3 regions of the Paenibacillus lentus genome follow, and region 2 is predicted to be linked to each of the others. Evidence: riboswitches for the same ligand, from Rfam matches in the RefSeq annotation. Region 2 holds a riboswitch; each other region holds the start of a gene.
What was found. Region 2 has a riboswitch for cobalamin ahead of EIM92_RS20610 (ABC transporter substrate-binding protein). Riboswitches for the same ligand answer to the same signal wherever they lie in the genome.

Region 1 (6,015 bases), 980 kb from region 2:
TAACACATATCTTTGCCTTAATTGAGCCACTAACTTCCCCTCCTAGCCTTAGATAGCTCCACTATAAAGAGGAATTATTAAGCGACCATCCCTATCGTGTAAATGATATGTAAAATTTATTTCATTTTATCCAGTAGTGAAAAAAATATATCATTTTTGATTGAATTTCATGCCCCCGCTCTCCCTTTTATGTTAATCTAGTGCTATCAACTCACTCATCAGGTATAGAAAGAGAGGCCAACCTCATGAACATGGACTGGAATGTAGATTCCTTATCTCCGGGTCAATATAAAATTGCCGACTATATTCAAAAAAATATGCAAACCGTACTCTTTCTAACCGAGCAGGAAATCGCCGATACTCTGGGACTCAGCATTGCTTCTGTATCGAGGTTTTGGCGCTCTGTCGGGTTTAAAAACATTAAAGATTTCAAAAATCAGCTGCGCGAGCATTTGGAAGTTACCCCCGCCGCTAAAATGAAGAACATCATGAGTAAAGCAGACGCGAACTCCCTTCCCGGACAACTGTTCGCTTCGAGCGTGGAGCACCTGGAAAGCACGCTGCAGTATTATTCCCAGCAAGCATTTGAAGCGGCGGTCGATGCTATCGTCACGGCAAGAAGGATATACCTCTATGGCCCAGGTCCCTCGTCCGGTCTGGCCCACCTGATGCACTATCGCCTCAGCCGCTTCGGTCTATCCATGCACCATCTTGATCGCGGGGGCAGCGAGTTATTCGAGGATCTGCTCCATATCACCGACGAAGATGTCGTCGTCCTCTTCGGCTTCGTCCGATTGCTGCCAGAAGCCAGGGTGATCATCCAGCATGCCAAAGAACGCGGCTACCTTACACTGCTGATCACCGATCGCCTCGTCTCCGACTTTTCGGGTCAAAGCGATATTACCCTGTATACCAGCCGTGGAGAGATCTGGGAATTCCATTCGATGATCGCCCCGACGTTTATGGTAGAGAACTTAATCGTTGCTGCCGGGATGAAAAACCAAGATCTCCACCTGCATAAATTGGAACAATTAAACCAACTGCGCAAAAAGTACGACCATGAGCTGCCGCGATAAATGTTCACAATTTTTTTAATGTCTTCCTCCGTCCCCCACTCGCCGCACCAGGATTGCTTTCAACTGTTTTTTCATGATTTTTCAACCTCCTGCTAGTGAAGACACCTGTTTACAAACACTATATATTGGGGTAATCTTAGTTGCAGACAACCAAATATAGTGGAACCGGGTGATCCAGCCATCAATACGAGGCTGGGGCTTAAAAGGGAAGTGCGGTGCAAAACCGCTGCGGTCCCGCCACTGTGACCGGACGTTCAGGGAGTTGTTTTCCAACATCCTTGTAATGCTTCACTAACAAGAAGCCACTGGAGATGGCCAGCCATCTGCGGGAAGGCGTTAGCGAAGAGTCCGGAAGCCAGGAGACCTGCCCGCTTTCCATTGACACCAAATAAACCTGCGAGGAACAGGTAGGTGTCCGCTTGCAGATTACATAGACTTTCATCAATCTTTACTGAGCCGATGAAAATTTCAACGCGCATTCGGGCATTTTCAACCTTGCATGGTCGAAAATGCCTTTTTATATGCTTTTAATGTCTAGTTTTTCGGGAGGGAAACTTTGTTATGGCGATTATGAATCAGGTTTATGCAAGCCGCCAAGACATGTTGGAGGAAGTTATTACATTAGGAGAAGAAATCGTGGAGAGCCGCAACCTTGAAGTTCTGCGCGAGAATGCCAATCTGAATGGCGAAAGCTTCTCCGGGAAAATGAGCAAGTTCGGCAGCGAGTATGCGAAATGGTATGCAGGTCACTTCGTCATGCCTAAACAGCTCGTTCAGGCGATTCAAGACAATTTTGTTTACGTTCACGACTTGGATCAATATGCGATTGGGACGACAAACTGCATCTTCATTCCATTCGACAAGCTGCTGCGGGAGGGATTCAATACTGGTAACGGCAGTGTAAGACCGCCGAACTCCATCATGACGGCGATGGCACTTGTGGCGATCATTTTTCAGTCCCAGCAAAATGCGCAATACGGCGGCGTATCCGCCAACAAACTCGATCACGATCTGGCGCCTTATGTGACCAAATCCTTCAGCAAATATTTCCGCAAGGGCTTGGATTACTTCGAAGAAGGCGACATGGATGCGGATTACGGCTTCATCACCATGGCTCGTGGCGATCTTCAGGCGCAGTATCCGAGAGCCTTCAAATATGCGCTTAAAGAGACCGAGAGCGAGACGCTGCAGGCCGCCGAAAGCCTCATTCACAATCTCAATACGATGTCGAGCCGGGCGGGTGGGCAAATTCCATTTACGAGCATCAACTACGGCACCTGTACTTCTATAGAAGGACAGCTTGTCATCCGCTCTCTGCTCACCGCAACGATGCGCGGGCTTGGCAGCGGCGAAACACCGATTTTTCCAATTCAGATTTTTAAATGCAAGCAAGGCATTAACCAGCAGCCAGGCGAACCCAACTATGAGCTGTTCCTGAAGGCGGCGGAATGTTCCGCAAAGCGTCTCTACCCGAACTTTGCCAACCTGGATGCTCCGCTCAACTTAATGTATTACGATCCGGAGAACCCGGATACCGAATTCGCTACGATGGGCTGCCGCACGCGGGTGCTGAGCGACCGCTTCGGCCGCAACCATCTTTCCGGCAAAGGCAATTTGTCCTTTAACACCTTGAACCTGGTCAAGCTTGGCCTGGAGCACGGTATTGTATTGGGGCAGCGGCAGACTGCAGACGAGCAAGGCTTCTACCGTGAGCTGGAGCGCTATCTGGATATCGCTTTGGACGGGCTTCTGCACCGCTTCCAAATTCAAGCGTCCCAGAAAGCGAAGGCATCCGACTTCATGATGCGGGAAGGCGTATGGGAAGGCGGCGAGCAGTTGAATCCCGAAGATACGGTTGGTGATTTGCTCAAACACGGCAGCTTGTCAATCGGCTTCATCGGGCTCGCGGAATGCATGAAAGCCATGTATGGCAAACATCACGGCGAAGATGCCGAGGTATATAATAAAGCCTACGACGTGATTGCCTTTATGCGTGATTATTGCGACCGCCAGAGCGAGCGCCATAATCTGAACATTACCTTATTCGCTACGCCAGCCGAAGGCTTATCCGGTAAATTCACCAAGAAAGACCGGGCCAACTATGGTGAGGTACCAGGGGTTGTGGACCGCGAATATTATACGAACTCTTTTCACATTCCGGTATATTACGATATCAGTGCAGCTAAAAAAATAGAGCTAGAAGCCCCTTTTCACGGGTTATGCAATGCAGGAGCGATCTCTTACATTGAGCTTAATGGCAACGCCCGCAGCAATCCGGCTGCATTCCTGCGCATCATTCAGTACGCGTTGTCGCAGCAAGTCAGCTATTTCAGCATCAACCATCCGATCGACCGCTGTTCGGGCTGTGGATTTGAAGGTATTATCGGTGCGGTCTGCCCATCCTGCAACGCCAGCGAACAAGACGTCCATATTCGTCGGCTGCGGCGCGTGACCGGGTATTTAACCGGGGACTTCCAGACGCGCTTTAATGCCGCCAAGCAGGCTGAGGTTCGCGATCGTCTCAAGCATTCAACATGAACATTTGCGGCTATTACCCGGAATCGATTAATGAAGGTGAAGGATTGCGAGCAGCGCTCTTTATCAGCGGATGTCGCCATTACTGCAAAGGCTGCTTCAGTCCGGCCACCTGGAATTTTAACTACGGCGAACCCTTTACCCCTGAACGGGAACAGGAAATTATCCGGGACATCGCTGGCAATCCGTTATTAAGCGGACTATCGATTCTCGGGGGAGACCCTTTTTTCTCGGCGGGGGAGGTCAGTGCGTTCCTCGACCGTTTGCGCGAGGCAGCAGGCCCTGTATCCGTCTGGATTTACAGCGGTTATACGTTCGAAGAGCTAATCGAAGACGTGAAGTCACCGGAATATGAACTGCTACGCCGCTGCCAAGTATTAGTAGATGGGCGCTACGCCGATGAGTTACGGGATCCCTCCCTACTCTATCGCGGCAGCTCCAATCAAAGACTGATCGACATTCCAGCAAGCCTGTCGCACCACAGCATTGTCGAATGGCAACCAACTCTTTCTTTCTAGCTGACTGCCTTTCTAGTATAAATGTCATTTGCGTTCATTCTATTATCGTCTCCGGCGCTAAGTCATATTGTGCTTGCTCGAAGCTCCACTATCGATCACGAGGATATAGTTGTTGATCTTTTGAGCCCGCATATGCAGCGCCTCTTTTTTTGACCAATACTTGCAATTTAAGAATTAAAGTTTTGCACTTCTAGGATTTTATAAAGATAAAAGACTGAATATCCCCTGTCAGTCAGGAAAGCGAGGAGTATTTTACATGCCTTCATTTGTAACCAAACCAAACAACCGCCAGCTTGCGTTCGACAATGACCGACTTGAGATTTACGCCGACCGAATTTTGGATGGATTACATACACTGAGCAAAGAGCGTCTGCTGCGCGGCGTGACCGCCAAGCTGCGAAATGACATCGTCACCGGCGAAGAAATCAGCAATGCCTTCACGATGTCCTCCCTGGAGCTCGTCACCAAAGACGAGCCGGATTGGAAATTTGCTGCCGCCCGTTCTCTGCTAACTTCGCTCTATAAAAAAGCAGCCGTGAATCGGCGTTATAAATCCTACCCTGAGGAGCCTTACGGGTCGTTCTATCATCTCATTACCGAGCTGTGTCAAGCAGGGATTTACCGGGAAGAGCTGCTCGAGTGCTATACAAAGGAACAAATCGAGGAGCTTGGCCAGTTGATCGACCCGACTCGCGACCTGCTGTTTGACTATATCGGTCTGCTAACGCTCGCCGAACGCTACCTCGCTACGGATTTTGATGGTCGCACGATGGAGCTGCCCCAGGAGCGCTACATGGTCATCGCGATGTACCTGATGCATCAGGAGCCTGCGGACAAGCGTCTGGACTATGTAAAAGAAGCCTACTGGGCGATGAGCAACATTTACATGACAGCGGCCACGCCGACCATGTCCAATGCCGGTAAAAAAGTCGCCGGACAGCTGTCCAGTTGCTTCATCGATACGGTGGACGACTCGCTGGAAGGCATTTTCGATTCCAATACGGATGTAGCCCGCCTCAGCAAAATGGGCGGTGGCATCGGCGTCTATCTCGGCAAGGTTCGCGCACGCGGATCGGACATTCGCGGTCACAAGAATACCAGCTCCGGCGTTATCCCGTGGATTCGCCAGCTGAACAACACCGCCGTCAGCGTCGACCAACTCGGCACGCGTAAAGGAGCCATCGCAGTATACCTCGACGTGTTCCATAAGGATATCCTCGCTTTCCTTGACTTGAAGCTGAACAATGGCGATGAGCGGATGCGTGCGCATGACGTATTCCACGGCGTCTGCCTCCCTGACCTATTCATGGAAGCCGTTGAGGCTCGCAGCGAATGGAACTTGTTCTGCCCGCATGAAGTGAAGAAGACGATGGGCTGGAAGGACGAGAACGGCCGTCCGCTAGGGCTGGAGGATTTCTACGACAAAGAAGTGGGCAGCGGGGAGTTCCGCAGCAAATACGAGGAAGCAGTTAACCATCCAACTCTGTCGAGAATTACGATGCCGGCAATCGATATTATGAAACGGATCATGAAATCGCAGCTGGAGACAGGCACGCCGTACATGTTCTACAGAGACACCGTTAACCGCGCCAACCCGAACCGGGCGCACGGCATGATCTACTCTTCCAACCTGTGCACGGAAATCATGCAGAACCAATCGCCAACCGTGGTAGAGCAAGAAGAACTGGTAACTAAAGACGGGCAAACCCGTATCGTGATATCTAAAATCCCTGGCGATTTCGTCGTTTGCAATCTGAACTCGATCCACCTTGCCCGCGCTGTACCAGCCGGCGTATTGGATCGCCTCGTTCCCATTCAGACGCGGATGCTCGATAACGTCATCGACATCAACAATATTGAAGTATTGCAAGCCCAATACACCAACA
Region 2 (6,015 bases):
AGCTTATCACAATACAATGCAGCCAGATTCAAATCATGCATTACTGCAATGACGGTTAATTGTTCAGCCTGCTGCCAGCTGGAGATCAATTCCATAAACTGCATTTGATAGTGAATGTCGAGATATGTCGTCGGCTCATCCAGCAGGACGACCTCCGGCTGCTGCGCCATCACTTTGCCAAGTGCAACCCGCTGTCTCTGCCCGCCACTCAGCACATGCAATGGCTTGTTCTCCAGTCCCTGCAGGTCTAGGCGGTTTACGATCTCGTCAAGCAACGCCGCCGCACCGTCTCCCGTTTCTTGTCCCCGCCAGTTTTGAAAAGGAAATCTGCCCATTTCCAGAACCTGACGCACTGGAAAAGCCATCGGCGGCAAACCATCCTGCTGAAGTACAGCCAGCTTCCTTGACAAAGCTTTGCGTCCATAAGATGGAAGTGACTTGCCCACTAGCGAAATATCCCCAGCCTCCGGTCTCTCAACACCTGACAAGAGGTTTAACAGCGTCGTTTTTCCGCTGCCGTTGGGCCCGATGATGCCCCAGAACTCTCCCCGCTGAACATGCCAATCGACTCCCTTTAGCACCGTTTGCCGACCATAGGTCTTGCATACGCCTTGAACATGAATCATTGCAGCTCCTCCATTCTCCGCTTCTTATTACGATATAGCAAATAAGCAAAGAAGGGAGCGCCCACAAATGCCGTAACAACACCAAGCGGTATTTCTGTAGGGGCAAGCACCGTTCGGGCTGCAAGATCGCTCCACATCATAAAGATTCCCCCGCCAAGCGCGGAGAGCGGAATAATCAAACGATAGTCCGGACCGGTCATCAGTCTGATCATATGCGGTATGACCAGCCCAACAAAGCCGATCACCCCAGACACAGACACAGCAGCCGCAGTCATCAGAGTAGCTACCAGCAGTACAAGCACCTTGGTTCGATCGACATTCAGCCCGGAGTGAGCCGCATGACGTTCTCCCAATGCAAGCAGGTTCAAGCTACGGGCTTTACTCCACAAAAACAGCATTCCAATGACCAAATATGGGAGAAGGATGATCGTATACGACCATCCACGCAAACTTAAACTCCCCATTGTCCAGTACATAATTTCATTGATAGTCTTCTTCGACATTGCCGTTAAAAACGACACAATCGCCCCTAGAAAAGACTGCATAACCACACCTGACAAAATGAGGCTCTCAATCGGGATTTTTCCGTTCTCCCTAGCGAGCCACATGACAACAAGCAGTGTACATGCACCTGTTACAAACGCAACTATCGGGAGCGTGAATACACCGACCAACGAAAACTGCCAGCCAAAAAAAATAAGTGTGGCAGCACCGACCGCAGCTCCCGAGGAAACGCCCAATGTAAAGGGATCAGCCAGCGGATTGCGAAGCACACCTTGAAATGCGGCACCGGCCACTGCGAGTGAACCTCCGACTAACATGCCCAGAAGTACTCGTGGCAACCGAACCTGCAGAACGATCTGCTCTGCCGATATATCCCAATCTGATGTTATCAAGCTGCCGATTCCTGGCAGCTGCTGAAGCAAAATACCTATAATCTGGCCGGTGGGCAGAAAGACGGATCCAACGCCGATACAAATCAGCAAAGTAACAGCCAGAAGTATCATGCCCGCCACTGCGTATCCTGCCAATTTCTTCGTCATTGCGGGATCAATTCCGGATAAATGGCTTTGGCAATTTCAATTAACCCCTGAGTAACGCGAGGGCCGGGACGGCTTAATAAATTATCATCAATCCCAATAACCCGATCCTCCTTGACGGCCGTGATTTGATCCCAACCACCGCGAGTCTTGATCATTTCGCCGATCGTTTTATTGTCCTCATAGCGTATGTTCCCGCCAAATAAAATAACATCGGGGTTAGCCTTAATAATATTTTCTTCGTTAATTTCATTCCAGCCTTCAAGATCCGATGCTACGTTCTCGCCTCCAGCCAGCGTGATCAATTCATCCATATACTCGCCTTTACCGACCGTCCAGCCCGGCGAAAACTCAATGTATACTTTTTTGCGTTGATCCGGCGTTAACGTTTTAACAGCATCCAATACGAGATCGCGTTCTTTTTCCATTTGCCCTACCACTTCTTCAGCTTCTTTTTTCCGGTCAGTGATCTCGCCAATTGCTCTAATATGAGCCAGCGTTTCTTCCAATTTGTTCGGGTTGGACTGATAAACCTTAACACCAAGATCGGTTAAGCTTTTAACGGTTGCCGGGTCGATCAGGCTGCCCACCACCACAACCAAATCCGGCTTTGCGGCGATGACGGCCTCAACGTTAACCTGGGAACCGCCCATTCTTGGCTTATCCTTTACGGCTTCGGGATAATCGTCGTTGTCAGATACGCCCACGATTTGTTCATCAAGACCCAAAGCAAATAATCCTTCCGTCTCAGAAGGAGCCAGCGATACGATCCTTTGAGGAGCAGCCTCAAAAGTAAACTCCGCACCTGTTGAATCCGTCACCGTCAAAGGATAGGTTGTTTTTTGCGCATCGGATGCTGGCTGCTCCTGCTCGCTCTGTCCCGTTTGATTGCTCTGCTCCTGCTGGGCAGGTGTACTGGTTGCGTTATTGTCTTGCGTGTCCTTAGTGTCCTTGCCGCACGCTGCCATCACTACGAGTACAACTACTAAAACCAAAATACCCCAATAATGCCTAAATTTATCCATCCTTCTCTCTCCTTATCGGTATCTTTTAATACCCATAAATTTTAGCTATTAAATGGAAAATTGAGGGAAACAAGAAAAACCCCATCCGCTCAGGATCGGGCTACGTCTACAAGACTATACACACTGTTCAAGCATCCGGCTTGTCCAGTATATAGCTCTATCAGCAGAACGTCTTCCTTTCCTCGAAGGAACGTCTCTTCTTCCCGTAGGCAGGTCTCCTGACTCCAGGTTATCGATTCAGCTCGCCTTCCCATCCTCGAAGCTTCACTCCAATCCAGGCGTACTGCGCTGGCTATAGCGGTGATTCAACGAATGACAGTGGCATTATGAGCTTCATCCCTGTTTACAGTGGCGGGACCGTGCCGGAATTTCACCGGCTTCCCTTTTAACCCGAGACGTCAGTTGTGGATCAACTGCCGATTCGGGACCTACGGATTCTTTCCATTCATTTCACTAAGCATTCTAGCATTAGCGTCTGTAATGGATTATAGGCGAAAACCGCCCATCTGACAATCATTTATACCCTCTGCCGCGGCTCACATAACCAAATATGTCTAATGAAAGAACTTTTTCTGACCGTTCCGTAATCACGAATCATAAGGCCCGATCGAGTCAGTTCCTCCTCAAGCGGTTCCGTCGACACGATGACAGCTCTTTGACTAAAACGCTCTATGCTGCCCAGCATTTGTTGACGCTCCTCCGGAGAAAGAACGGAACATAAATTATAGGGCATATCCACGATAGCTGCATCATAAGGCTCGTTCACTTCATTCAGGTCACCTAGAATAACCCTTCCATCGTCATACCCGAAATGCCGTAAATTCATCTTCGCCCCCCGAACAGCCAGCGAATTAATATCCCTGCCTACAATATCGATCCCCATAGATAACGCCTCAACCATCACATTCCCCATCCCGCAGCATGGATCAATCACCTTCACGGCATGCGGATCAGGAACCGCTATGTTGACTAATGCTCTAGCTACGGGCGTACTGAGCCCGGTGGAATAATTGCGCGGCTTATTTTTATGACGAAGCCATACCGGCTCCGCTTCATGGAAAATCCCAATCGACCAATGACCACGGATTGAGATCAGCCCAAAAGTTATGTCCGGTCTGCGCATTTCCGCCTTGCCGCGAATTCGCCCCCCTATCTGCCGCTCGATGTCACGCTGCTCTTCATAGGTCCGTAAATCTCCCCGCTTCATACAGATAACTTTAAAGGTTCTATCATTCAAACGCAGCTCAGCGACTTGCGCTGCAATGCTGTCCAAGCTGTCTCCCGTGAATAATATATCCATTCGAGAAGAAATAAAGGGGCTTCGGCTCAGATCAATCTGCCTAGTCGTTTCTACATACCCTGCGCTTCCCGGACGCTGCCCAAACAAAGCTTCCAGCTCCATTTCACACAGCCGCCGCTCATTGTCATGACAGGCATAAATATAAATATACCGATCAATACCATCTCTACACATCGTGATTCATGCCTCCACCTTCATCTTCCTGGATTACGCTGTTTAAGCCCTTGGCTAATAACACCTGCACAGTAACCTCTAACTATTAGCCCTGGCAATCGTACCGGCATCATCCTAGTCTTCCCATTTCTGCAGCGCTTCTGCCAGCAGCCGATACCCCTCCAGCCTGGCTGTATAGTCAGGAATAGGCGAAACGATCAGAAACTCATGATTGCTATACTCATGCTGTAACTCCTTAAGCTTAAAATATACGCTATGCGGCATGCCGATAATGTTATGGAATGAACTTCGCCCCGTTTGGCCTGCAGTATTATCCAACACTTGCTCCCAGTGTGCCGCCTCTTCTTCCGTAGCAGCACATACAACGCTTACGGCAAGCATCGTCTTTGGCTCGCTCTGCAATGCGGTTGGCCTAAAGCTAGCTCGATAAGAGTCAAGTACATCAGTACCGTCCCGCTCACTCATAAAATGGCCGAAGACATAGCCCGTTCCGAATTTCGCGGCATATTCAGCACTCTTCATGTTCGTTCCAAGCATCCATACCACGGGTTCGATTTGCGGTTCTGGACGCGCAATTACAGCATGTCCATCATACTTATAATTGTTCTGAAGCAGCTCTAGTAACGAGCCAATCGTCTTCGGAAGCTCCGCGACCCGCTTCAGAAAATTGCCGCTCAAAGCCATAACAGCATGAGCTTCTCCCCCGGGCGCCCGCCCGAGCCCCAGATCGACCCGGCCAGGATAGAGGGCAGCAAGCAGCCGGAACCATTCCGCTACTTTTAGCGGACTGTAATGAGGCAAGAGAACAGCTCCGGAGCCAAGGCGAATTCTTTCCGTCTTGGCCCCGACATGAGCAAGCAGCACTTCAGGCGAGGAAGAAGCCAAGCCGGGCATATCATGATGCTCAGCCGTCCAATATCTCGCATAGCTCCACTTCTCTGCATGCTGCGCCAAGGCCACAGCTTGTCTCAGCGCCTCTTCATCGGTACTCTCCGGCAAGCGGGGTACCAAATCCAGTACACTAAGCTGTAATGGCATATGTGTACTGGCTGTTATAACCGGCATGCGCATCACTTCCTTATCGTTGTTAGTTCGGCTATTTTTGCCCGCCTATATATTTAGCCTCAGAATACCGCCAGCCTTCATCTGCGTATCCCAAAACCCCTTCTTAGGTAGCAGTAGAGAGGCAACGAGTGAGATGACACCGCCATGGGTAATGACCAAAATCCGCGCTTTCTCTCCAGTATTTGCCCGAGCATCTTGATTCACTATATTTGTCCATTCTTGAACTACCTCAGCAACCCGCCGTTCGAATCGTTTCCATGCTTCTCCCTCAGGCGGGATAACTGACTGCGGGTCGTCGATCCACGCACGATAATGCGGATCTTCCTTCAGCATCTCATAGGTCTGGCCTTCCCAGTGTCCGAAGTTCATTTCCCGCAGTCGCGAGTCATAGCTCGCTTGTCCGACAAGATCCGGTCTGACCCGGGCCAGCGTCTGACGGCAGCGCAGAAGATCACTGCAATATATAGATGAAAAGGAAATACCTGCCAGCTCCCGTTCAAGAGCGCACAATTCGGAAGCTTCATCGTCAAGCAGGGCCATATCCGAGTGTCCCTGATATCGCCGTTCCATATTCCAGCGCGTTCGTCCATGACGGGCAAGCCACAGCTCTGCTGTATGATCCCTTGGTTTTTCCAATCCCCATCACCTCCTGAGCAGCTTTATAAGTTATCGGAAATTGGCACCGCGCCAGGCTTTATGCGAGGAGCCTGACGTAACAAAACGGGGGCTATAAATATTAGCGGGCTTCTCGGCATTAGGCTGTTATGACCCGTTAAACCCGCAGC
Region 3 (6,015 bases), 710 kb from region 2:
CGTAATTGTAAATAAAAAGATTAAACAGAGGGATCAACTGCCTTCTGATATCTAAAGAACGGATTAATGTATTGGAAGGTTATAAATACTACAAGTTTTCCACCTCAACACTGATGACATGATCGATTTTTCGTATAAAATGATATATTTCCGTTGTATATTCACGTTCTGAAGCGGAAATTACCATATCGATCCGCTGGCGCCCTTCTTCCAAATCCTTAATCTTCAAACGCCGAATGCGATGACGATTCCACTTAGCCTCAGGGCCTTTCTCGTCCTTCCGCTCAATAATGCGGATGAGATCAGTAACATTGCCTGAATCCTCCATCACAATTTTGACGGAAACATCACGTTGATTCAATTTATAAGGGCCAAGCCATTTGATCATATAAGGTACAAAATTCACTGCTAAAATGAGCAGAATCACCGCAAGCCCCGCTTCCCAATAAAAGCCTGCACCAATGGCGATGCCAATGCCAGAGGCTGCCCAAATCATGGCTGCCGATGTTAGGCCGGAAATCCCTTCATTGCTTCTGCGCAAGATCACCCCTGCTCCCAGAAAACCGATCCCGCTGACAATTTGCGCGGCCAAACGCATTGGATCCATATTTGGATGATCCGGACCAGCGAATTTGGCGAAGGATTGGATGGATACAATGGTCACCAAACAGCTCGCGATACAAATAACCATGCTCGTTTTTATGCCAAGTGGCTTTTGCTTCAATTGACGATCAATACCAATAAACAGACCGAACAGTAGTGCAATAAACAGTTTAAAAATAATTTCCCATTCCAGTAACATTCATAATCTCCTCCTACATATAGAGAGAGTATAAGTGTAATTATAATATTTATGCAACAAAATGAGACTACCCTCAGGTTATTTATAACCTATTCAGGGTAGTCTCATTGTTTACTTCTTTAAAATAAAAACCCGCGTATTAATTAGTGCTGACTGCCGACTCTTTAGCGCGGTATTTGCTAGCGGCCAGCACCATGTTTTTCAAGGATTGAACTGTCTCTTCAACTCCCCGCGTCTTAAGGCCACAGTCCGGATTGATCCAGAATAATTCAGGATCCAGTACTTGCAGCGCTCGATCGATCATGGAGGTCATTTCCTCAACTGATGGGACCCGCGGGCTATGAATGTCGTATACGCCAAGGCCGATGCCGAGATCGTATGTATGCTCTTCGAAGCTGTGAACAAGCTCGCCATGACTGCGCGAGGTCTCGATGGAGATGACATCCGCATCCAAAGCCCGAATGGAATCAATAATATCATGGAACTCGCAGTAGCACATATGTGTATGAATTTGCGTAGTATCGCGAACTGTAGAGGTCGTAATTCGAAACGCTTTGACCGACCAGTCCAGATACCCGTTCCAATCCTCCCGCTTCAGGGGAAGCCCTTCGCGCAGTGCCGGCTCGTCTACCTGAATCATCTCAATGCCTGCCTGTTCTAGAGCTTCAACCTCTTTACGCAGTGCCAGCGCGATTTGATATGCTACCTGTTCCCGCGACAAATCACTGCGCACAAAGGACCAATTCAGAATTGTAATCGGGCCAGTCAGCATTCCTTTTACCGGTTTATTTGTCAATGATTGAGCATATTCGGTCTCTTTCACCGTCATCGGCTGATCGAAATCAACATCTCCGTAGATGACCGGCGGCTTTACGCAGCGAGTACCGTAGGATTGAACCCAGCCTCCTTTAGTAAAGGCGAAGCCCGGTAATTTCTCACCAAAGAACTCCACCATGTCGGTTCTTTCAAATTCGCCGTGCACCAGTACATCGATACCGATTTCCTCCTGCAGGGAAATCCACTTCTGGATATGTTCCTTAATAAAAGAATCATACTTTTCCTGACTCCACTCGCCTTTGCGCCATTTCTGACGGGCTGAACGCACTTCTGCCGTTTGCGGGAAACTGCCGATCGTCGTTGTTGGAAGGACAGGCAGATGCCACTTCTCCTTCTGCTTCTTACGGCGAACCACGAACTCGCTATCTCTTACGGCCGGCTCCGCTGAAATTTTCTGAACCGCAGCCGAGACGTTGGCACGGTTCCGGGCAGGATCCTTAGCCAAATTGTCCAGAGCGATGCGATTATTCTCAAAAGCGGACTTAACACTTTCGATGCCTTGATTAACCGCTTTGCTTAACGCGACAATCTCATCCAGTTTTTCTTCTGCAAAAGACAAAGCCTCATGAAGTACAGTGTCTAATTCCTGCTCCTGCTTAGCAGATACAGGGACATGCAATAAGCTACAGGACGGCTGAACGACAATGTCCGCATCAGGTGCTAATGTCAAAATTTCCTGCAGGAGCTCAGCTTGGCGATACAAATCGGTTCTCCATATATTACGACCATCAACGACTCCGGCACCTAATGTCTTACCCCGCGGAAAACTGAATTTGCGAAGGGCAGCAAGGTTACCGTCTCCGCCATGAATGAAATCCAAGCCGATCCCGGCCACAGGCAGTGAAACAACATCTTCGTAGCGATCAATCGCTTCAAAATACGTTTGTAATAGAATCGAAATTTCTGGAGCTTCACGATGAATCTTCTCATAAATCGCTTTTACGCGAGCTATATCTTCGTTGGTTACTGAAGTCACTAAAGATGGCTCGTCAAATTGAACCCAAGCCGTGCCTTCTGCGATCAGCTCCTTTAGAATCTGAATATATAAAGGAAGAAGCTGGCTTACCCAGTGATCCCATTCGGTAGCTTCATTGAAACCCTTCGATAATTTAAGGAAGGAGTATAATCCAATCAGTACCGGTCTGCCCTCAATACCCAGCTTCTCCTTGGCTTCCCGATAGGCGACAAGCGGTCGATTGACCGTAAGCTGCGGTTTTCTTGCGCCAAGTTCTGGAACAATATAATGATAATTCGTATTGTACCACTTCGTCATCTCACTGGCTGTCGCTTCCTTATTTCCGCGTGCGATAGCATAATACGTATCCAGCGGTACTTCGCCACCATTATACGTAAACCGCTCCGGTACTAGACCAAACATCACGGCCATATCCAGAACATGGTCATAATACGTAAAATCTCCTACGGGAATAATCTCAAGTCCCTGATCCCGTTGCTGTTGCAAATTGTTAAGCCGGATCTGCGTCAGCTGCTCATGCAGCTGCTGCTCTTCCAATTTGCCCGCCCAGTAAGCTTCAATCGCTTTTTTCCATTCCCGTTGGCCACCGATTCTCGGATAGCCTAAATTTCCACTTTTAACCGTATGACTCATTGTTTTATACCTCCCCAGTGTATGTTTATTCAGCAACAAAAAAATCCCCTTTAGCTGGAATGGCTAAAGAGGACCTTCGTCAAGACATGCGATGGCTCGAATCTTTAACACCTCCCTATCTCCCGTAGGTACATCAGTGCTGGCAGAACAGGCAGGTCTCCTGGCTTCAGAATCATGACTGGACAGCAACCTTCCCAATGAATAATCATCAGTGGCACTATCGCTTCCAGCTCCTCTGTTACAGTGGCGGGACCGCGCCGGGATTACACCGGACTTCCCTATTAAGCTTCAATTTGAATCCAACTGAAGCACCTGTTCCCAAAATATTCAATTATGAATATAAAATTTATGTTACTTCAAGTTAACAAATAATACAATACAAATCGGATTAGTTATCGAATAATTATGCAAAAACATGCAAAATCTAATAATTATCGGCTACAGCTTTATTCAACATTCCAATACAACGGTCTAAATCGGCTTTGACTTGCTTCTTATAAAGATCTGCCTTCTCATGACCATCATCGGTGAAATGATAAAGCACGATTTCCTGAAAATCAACACTAGGGTCATTCCCCTTCAACTGCTTTGTCCGGTAGAGTACCCCTTCTTGCACCAGTTCATGAAGCGCCCGATAAATTTCACTTTGTGGAGGATTGTAGCCGAATGGCTTAAACTCCTCTTTCAACTCTTCAAGCATCTGGTAGCCATAGCCCCTTCTCTGTTCTACCATCGTGATTAAATATAGCTTTATATACGCCCGCTGCGCAATCATAAAAGCCATTCTCTCACCTCCTGCTCCTATCAAAAAGTATAGAGCAGTTATGAAATTTTCACAACAGCGGCTACATGCGCTTTGATACGATTCTGATAGATGCAAGGGACGTGGGTAGAAGAAGTAATTGCGAGCGAAGCAAAGGAAATATATTATTATCTTATTGTTGTGAATTTTTCATATATTGAAATATTATAAATTAGGCCTAGTGATTGATCCAGCCTTGCTCCATCGCATATCTCGTCAACTGAACACGATTTTCCAAATGTAATTTTTGTAAAATGTTTTTCAGATGATTTTTAACCGTTTGATCGGAAATATGCAATTCCTTAGCGATTTCTCGATTGGTCATCCCTTTCGCCACCCAATCCAAAATTTCACGCTCGCGACTCGTAAGAGGATGATCGTCGTTACTATTCTTTTTAGACAACGGAAACTCTTGCAATATCCGATAGGCCAATTCGCTGGACAATGGTGCTTCATCACTGGCGACTGCCCGCAAATATTGCAGCCAGGTCCCCGGCTCCAGGTTTTTAAGCAAATAGCCCTGTGCCCCTTGCTTCAGCGCTTCAAATAAATGTGCGGCATCGTCGGAAACCGTAATGAGTACAATTTTGACATAAGGATACTTCAGCTTGATTACTCTCGTCATCTCCAACCCATCTTTTCCTGGCATATGAATATCCATCAGAATTAGATCAGGCATCCATAATTCAGTCTGCAGCAGGGCTTCATCCCCATTTTCTGCATAGCCGATGATTTCAAAGCTCTTGTCATCCGATAAAATCTCACCAATAGCCTCGCGAGCATGCGGATGATCGTCGACGACTAAAACTCTCACCTTCATGGCCCAATCTCCTTTATGTCATGATCATTAGTTCATAATTACTGCCCACCACTCATTTCGGACGAACTCGTCGCGTCGCCGTGGCCTGTAACGGGTCATCCGGCCAATAATGCTTGGGATAACGGCCCTTCAAATCCTTCTTCACTTCAAAATACGTATTATCCCAAAAGCTTCGCAAGTCCGCCGTAACTTGCACAGGACGCCCTGCGGGGGAAAGCAAATGCATAATAAGCGCAACCTTCCCATAACCGATACGTGGCGTATCCATCATTCCGAACACTTCCTGTAAGCGAACTGCTGCATACGGCACATCTCCCTGATCATAGTGAATTAGGATCTTGGAGCCGCTAGGTACGATCAAATGCGTCGGCGCCTCGGCATTTAACTCCTGACGGAGCTCCCATCCCAGTTCATTCTCCAAAATCGTCAATAGTGATAAGGTTTGCAAATCCGAGCGCTTTCGAAAATTTGCAATATAAGGCGCAAGCCATACCTCGGCACGATCCGCTAGTGCCGCATCAGACCAGTCCGGCCAGCGCTCGTTTTGCCTGCGCAAAAAAAGGACGCGAGCCTGCAATTGGCGCGCCTTATCATTCCAGGGCAGAATATGAACCCCTTGTGAAGTTACAGCATGCAGTATAGCCTGTGCAAAATCCTCAGCCACAGGCTGCACCGGGCGCTCCTTGATCACGATTGCTCCCAACGTCTCCCTTAGGCGAACGCGAACCGTCCCTGCCTCCTCGTCCCATTCCGACACTCTTTCTTCCTTTATATGCTCGCTATAATGCTTCGTTAAATCCGCCAGTTTCACTGGAGCAGCCAATAAAATACGTCCCTCGGTTCCCTCGTCATCCACCTCAGCAATGGCAAGATACGAAGCCTCGCTAAGATGCTGCTTCCTAGCAAATGCCGCCCCTCGGCCGTTTCGCAGTATGTACCTTCCATCGGCTCTTCGCCCCGCGATGCGATCCGGATATGCGAAAGATATCAATATTCCGCAAGCAAGATGCCACTTATCCTCACCGGGACCCACTGAAGCTTCGGAGCTCGCCCGCTGCTCGATCCCCAGCCTCCGCTCATACTGTCTGCTCATAGTCAGGATCCGCTGAATATCTCTATCTTCTACCTGATGATCGGGATTGCCG

Region 1: another riboswitch for cobalamin. It lies ahead of EIM92_RS01185 (anaerobic ribonucleoside triphosphate reductase); the one in region 2 lies ahead of EIM92_RS20610 (ABC transporter substrate-binding protein).
Region 3: another riboswitch for cobalamin. It lies ahead of metE (5-methyltetrahydropteroyltriglutamate--homocysteine S-methyltransferase); the one in region 2 lies ahead of EIM92_RS20610 (ABC transporter substrate-binding protein).

What each region holds. Positions count from the first base shown of each region.
Region 1 covers NZ_CP034248.1:227,134-233,148, forward strand. Annotated here, with positions in the region: gene EIM92_RS01175 (DUF8171 family membrane protein) at 1-30, opposite strand, end outside; gene EIM92_RS01180 (MurR/RpiR family transcriptional regulator) at 246-1,076, shown strand; cobalamin riboswitch at 1,227-1,462, shown strand; gene EIM92_RS01185 (anaerobic ribonucleoside triphosphate reductase) at 1,638-3,614, shown strand; gene nrdG (anaerobic ribonucleoside-triphosphate reductase activating protein) at 3,611-4,129, shown strand; gene EIM92_RS01195 (ribonucleoside-diphosphate reductase subunit alpha) at 4,386-6,015, shown strand, end outside.
Region 2 covers NZ_CP034248.1:4,539,638-4,545,652, forward strand. Annotated here, with positions in the region: gene EIM92_RS20600 (ABC transporter ATP-binding protein) at 1-626, opposite strand, end outside; gene EIM92_RS20605 (FecCD family ABC transporter permease) at 623-1,669, opposite strand; gene EIM92_RS20610 (ABC transporter substrate-binding protein) at 1,666-2,691, opposite strand; cobalamin riboswitch at 2,883-3,138, opposite strand; gene EIM92_RS20615 (methyltransferase domain-containing protein) at 3,209-4,165, opposite strand; gene EIM92_RS20620 (MsnO8 family LLM class oxidoreductase) at 4,280-5,230, opposite strand; gene EIM92_RS20625 (histidine phosphatase family protein) at 5,276-5,866, opposite strand; gene cbiB (adenosylcobinamide-phosphate synthase CbiB) at 5,993-6,015, opposite strand, start outside.
Region 3 covers NZ_CP034248.1:3,834,325-3,840,339, forward strand. Annotated here, with positions in the region: gene EIM92_RS17245 (MgtC/SapB family protein) at 89-802, opposite strand; gene metE (5-methyltetrahydropteroyltriglutamate--homocysteine S-methyltransferase) at 942-3,248, opposite strand; cobalamin riboswitch at 3,382-3,579, opposite strand; gene EIM92_RS17255 (replication termination protein) at 3,673-4,032, opposite strand; gene EIM92_RS17260 (response regulator) at 4,229-4,870, opposite strand; gene hrpB (ATP-dependent helicase HrpB) at 4,923-6,015, opposite strand, start outside.